One region of the Spirillospora sp. NPDC049024 genome, then DNA from elsewhere that is predicted to be linked to it. Evidence: riboswitches for the same ligand, from Rfam matches in the RefSeq annotation. Region 1 holds a riboswitch; the other holds the start of a gene.
What was found. A riboswitch is a leader RNA that binds a small molecule or an ion and turns the genes downstream of it on or off. The one in region 1 is predicted to bind glycine.

Region 1 (2,381 bases):
CCGCGCTGTTGATCGCGGTGATCTCGCCGCTGACGGGGGAGTAGATGTCGCTGACCGACTTGGTCGACTCCACCTCGCCGCACGGCTCGCCCGCCTCGACGGTGTCGCCCTCCGAGGGCTGCAGCTCGATGTAGACGATCTCGCCGAGGGCGTCGGCGGCGTGCGCGGTGATGCCGACCGTGACGATGCCGTCCTCGCCACCGAGGCCCGACACCCACTCGTGCTCCTCGCTGTAGCGGAGCTCCTCCGGAACGCTCACGATCACTTCTCTCTTTCCACTGTGGGGCGGGGCCCCACACCGCCGGACAACTTGTTCAGGAACGCTTGCAGATCAGGACCGCTTGTAGAACGGCAGGGCCACCACGTCCACCGGCTCGTGCCGGCCGCGGACGTCCACGGCGAGGCCCGTCTCCTCGACGCCGCTGTCGAGGTACGCCATGGCGATCGGCGTGCCCAGTGTGGGCGACGGGGCGCCGCTCGTCACGACCCCGCACGGCGTGCCGCCGGACGTGACGACCTGGTACCCCTTGCGGGGCGCGCGACGCCCCCGCGCGACCAGTCCCACGAGCCTACGGCCCGGAGGGGTCTGCGCCTGCGCCGCCAGGGCGGTCTTCCCCACGAAATCGACGGGCTTGTCCAGCTTCACCACCCGGCCGAGGCCCGCCTCGAACGGCGTCGTCTCGGCGGTCAGCTCGTTCCCGTACAGCGGCATCCCCGCCTCCAGGCGCAGGGTGTCGCGGGCCGACAGCCCCGCCGGGACCACCCCGTCCACCGCCGCGAGCGCCTTCCACAGCGGGACGGCGTCGGACGCGTCGACGAACAGCTCGAACCCGTCCTCGCCCGTGTACCCGGTGCGGGCGACGAGCGCGTCCACGCCCGCGACCCGCCCCGCGAGGATCGCGTAGTACTTCAGGCCGTCCAGCGGCGCGTCGGTGAACCCTTCGAGGATCCCCTGGGAGCGCGGCCCCTGCAGGGCGATCAGCGCGTAGGAGTCGGAGCGGTCGTCCACCGCGGCCTCGAAGCCCGCGGCGCGCTCGACGAGGGCGTCCCGCACGACGGCGGCGTTCGCCGCGTTCGCGACCACCATCCACGTCTCGTCCGCCAGCCGGTAGACGATCAGGTCGTCCAGGACGCCGCCGTCCTGCCCGCAGATCATCGTGTAGCGGGCCTTGCCCACCGGCATCGGCGACAGGTTCCCGACCAGCGCGTAGTCGAGCGCGTCGCCCGCGCCCGGGCCGGAGAGGAAGATCTCCCCCATGTGCGACAGGTCGAACAGCCCGGCACCGGTCCGGACGGCCTGGTGCTCGGCGGTCTCGCTCGCATAGCGGAGCGGCATCAGATAGCCGGCGAAGTCGACGAGATTCGCGCCGAGGTCCTCGTGGACGTCGTGCAGCGGCGTCTTCTTCGCGGTCTTGTCGGCGGACATGGGTTCGGCTCCTTCGTCACGGGCGCGCGTGGTCCATCGTCCCACTCGCGCACCGGGCGTATCGGTGCCTCCCCCTCTGTCATCGGCGCCTGAGAGCTTCACCCGCCGCGCGGCGGGCTTTCACCTTCGGCGGGGGACCGGGGTCCCCGCTTTCCAGAGGTCGCCTGGCCCGTGCGGTCCGTGGGCCTGAGAGGTTCCGGGGAGGATTTGCTCCTTCGGCGTCCCCCACCGGCTGCAGGGGACTCTCCCGCACGGGATAGTCGGCTGCCGAAGAGGCTAGCAGTATTCATTGCGTTTCCCCAGGGTCGAGGCCTGGGGGCCTCGACCCTGGGGAAACGCGGGCGATCGCTGGCATCGCTCCGGCTCGCCTTGCGGCTCGCTGCGCGATCAGATTCTCGCTTCGCTCGAATCTGCCTTCGGACGCGATCGCGACTCCCCGGGTCGTCACCGGGTTGAGGCGGCGGCTCAGGTCGGTGCGCCCGTCCCCGTCTTCGTGCCCTCTTGCGTGGGACTCGTCAGTTGGAGGGGGTGGTCGGTGGGGGTGACATCGACTTCACGCAGGTTTGGAGGGCGGCCTTGATCTTTTGCAGTTCGTCCGGGGCCGGGGTCCTCGTGGGGTTGGGGGTGGGCATCTGCACGCCTTGCTTCTGCATGCAGTCGTTGAAGGCCTTGACCGCCTTCGACTGAGCCGGGGGGAGGGGCGTGGCCTCCTTGCCCGTTCCCTGCCCGGGGGTGGAGGGGGCCGGGGACGCGGCGGTCGGGGCGGGGGAGTTCGACGTGCCCGCTGCCTGGCCGCCCTCGTCGGAGCCCCCGCAGCCGGCCAGGGGCAGGGCCAGGGCCAGGGCCAGGGCGAGTACCGCTACATGACCGCGCTTCAAGGTGGGAACCTCCGTCGACCGGGGTGGGAGCGCCCATGATGCGGGGTCGGCGGTACCTGCGGATACGCATCCGCATG
Region 2 (2,381 bases), on a different contig from region 1:
GACGCCGTACCGGCGCGTCTGGTCGGTGCCCTCCCCGGCGCCGTCCAGCCGCGCCGCCCGCTCCGGCCGCAGGCCGAGCCGTTCGAGCGCGGCCACCACGGTCCTGCCGGGCGGGCGCGGGTTCGGCGTCCCGACCGCGTACAGGGTGCCGTGGCCGATGGCGCGGCCCAGCAGGTAGGTGGCCGCCAGCGCCGCCACGGAGGCGTACGACGCGGTCAGCCCGGTCAGCGCCGCCAGCCCGATCATGGTCCAGGTCGCGGCCTGCCAGCGGGCGCGGCCCGCCATCCCCACCGCGCTGACGAACGCGATGACCGGGGCGATGTCGGTGTGCACCGGCGCGGTCTCGGTGCCGCCCCAGATCAGCGAGTCGAGCACGCCGCCCGGCGCGGCCCGCACCACCAGGTCGTCCAGGCCCACCGTGACGCCGAACGCGATCATCGCGGCGAGCAGCGCGATCGCGACGCGCGTCCCGTCCTTGTGGAACAGCCGCTCGATCCCGAACGCGATCGGCACGGCGAGCACCCCGAAGCTGGACACCAGCGTCGCCAGCGTCAGCAGCGGCCGGGGCGCGTGCGCGGTGCCCTGCGCGATGTCGGTCTGGAGGCCGTGCGTCGTCTGCTGCGCGATCGACACCAGCAGCATGACCGCCGCCAGCCCCACGACGGACGCCGCGAACCGGAAGGCGTCGGAGGGGCGGCGGATCCGGTCGGGCTGGGCGGGCTCCTCGACGGGGACGCCGGCGGACGCGCCCGGCGCCGGGCGCACCGCGCCGTCGTGGGTCTGTGTCACGCCGTACCGCCGCTCCGGCCATCCGTCATCGTGGCCAGCGTCCCAGACCCGGCGGCGCGCCGTCGAGTCGGTGGAGCGCCGCCGGGACGCGCGTCCATCCCGCAGCCTCACCTCCCCGCCCCCGTGCGGCCCGAGCCCCTCCCGTCCCAGGTGGGTGAGCACATGGTACTCGCCGGTAGACCTCCGGCGCCGGAAGGGCGCGGCCCTTGCGGCGGGCCGGAACCACCCGGTGGACGCGCCTTTGGGTAGGGTTCGTCCTAGGACATGCCGTCGACCCTGTGCGGGAGAGTCCCCACGCCGCCAGCGTGGGGCGCCGAAGGGGCAACCTCCCCGGAACCTCTCAGGCAAAAGGACCGCGCGGACGAGGCACCTCTGGAAAGCAGGCGTCGATCCCCGCGCGCGGGGAAGGGCGGCTCACCGAAGGGGAAACCCCGCCGCGCGGGTGAAGCTCTCAGGTGCCGATGACAGAGGGGGAGACCGGCCCGCCGGCCCGCGCCGGCGGCGCACCTGAGCGACCGCAGCAGCCAGGAGGCCTTCCATGACCGCCCAGTTCTTCGCCCCCGTGGCCGCGCCGCAGCACCCGCGGTCGGCGTTCGCCGACCGGCACGTGGGCCCGTCCCCGAGCGACCAGGCGCGGATGCTGGCCGCCATCGGCTACTCCGGCGCCGAGGCGCTGATCGACGACGCGGTCCCCGCCGCCATCCGCACCTCCCGGCCGCTGGACCTGCCGCCCGCGCTGAGCGAGACCGCCGCGCTGGACCGGCTCCGCGAACTGGCGTCCCGCAACACCGTCCTGACGTCCATGATCGGGCTCGGCTACCACGGCACCACCACGCCCGGCGTGATCATGCGGAACGTGCTGGAGAACCCCGGCTGGTACACCGCCTACACGCCCTACCAGCCGGAGATCTCCCAGGGCCGCCTCGAGGCCCTGCTGAACTTCCAGACGGTGGTGGGCGACCTGACCGGGCTGCCCGTCGCGAACGCCTCCATGCTGGACGAGGGCACCGCCGCCGCCGAGGCCATGGCCCTCGCGCACCGCGTGTCCAGGCGCAAGGAGCCCGGGACGTTCCTCGTCGACGCCGACACCCTCCCGCAGACCATCGAGGTCGTCCGGACCCGCGCGGTCCCGCTCGGCATCGAGGTGGTCGTCGCCGACCTGTCCGGCGGGCTCCCGGACGGCGACTTCTTCGGCGTGCTGCTGCAGTACCCGGGCGCCTCCGGCGCCGTCCGCGACCTGGAGCCCGTCATCGCGCAGGCCCACGAGCGCGGCGCCAAGGCCGTCGTCGCCGCCGACCTGCTCGCGCTGACGCTGCTGCGCCCGCCCGGCGAGGCCGGCGCCGACATCGCGGTGGGCTCCGCGCAGCGGTTCGGCGTCCCCTACGGGTTCGGCGGCCCGCACGCCGGCTACATGGCGGTCGGCGAGGGCATCCAGCGCCAGCTCCCCGGGCGGCTCGTCGGCGTGTCCGTCGACGCGGACGGCGCCACCGCCTACCGGCTGGCGCTCCAGACCCGCGAGCAGCACATCCGCCGCGAGAAGGCCACCAGCAACATCTGCACCGCCCAGGTCCTGCTCGCGGTGATGGCGAGCA

Region 2: it holds a riboswitch for glycine, as region 1 does, so the genes downstream of both, gcvP (aminomethyl-transferring glycine dehydrogenase) here and gcvT (glycine cleavage system aminomethyltransferase GcvT) in region 1, are expected to answer to the same signal.

What each region holds. Positions count from the first base shown of each region.
Region 1 covers NZ_JBEZFD010000006.1:169,286-171,666, forward strand. The annotation lists gene gcvH (glycine cleavage system protein GcvH) at 1-259, opposite strand, end outside; gene gcvT (glycine cleavage system aminomethyltransferase GcvT) at 332-1,426, opposite strand; glycine riboswitch at 1,500-1,586, opposite strand; glycine riboswitch at 1,591-1,686, opposite strand; gene AB0C21_RS13280 (hypothetical protein) at 1,942-2,304, opposite strand.
Region 2 covers NZ_JBEZFD010000032.1:16,345-18,725, reverse strand. The annotation lists gene AB0C21_RS39065 (lysylphosphatidylglycerol synthase transmembrane domain-containing protein) at 1-789, opposite strand, end outside; glycine riboswitch at 1,061-1,155, shown strand; gene gcvP (aminomethyl-transferring glycine dehydrogenase) at 1,328-2,381, shown strand, end outside.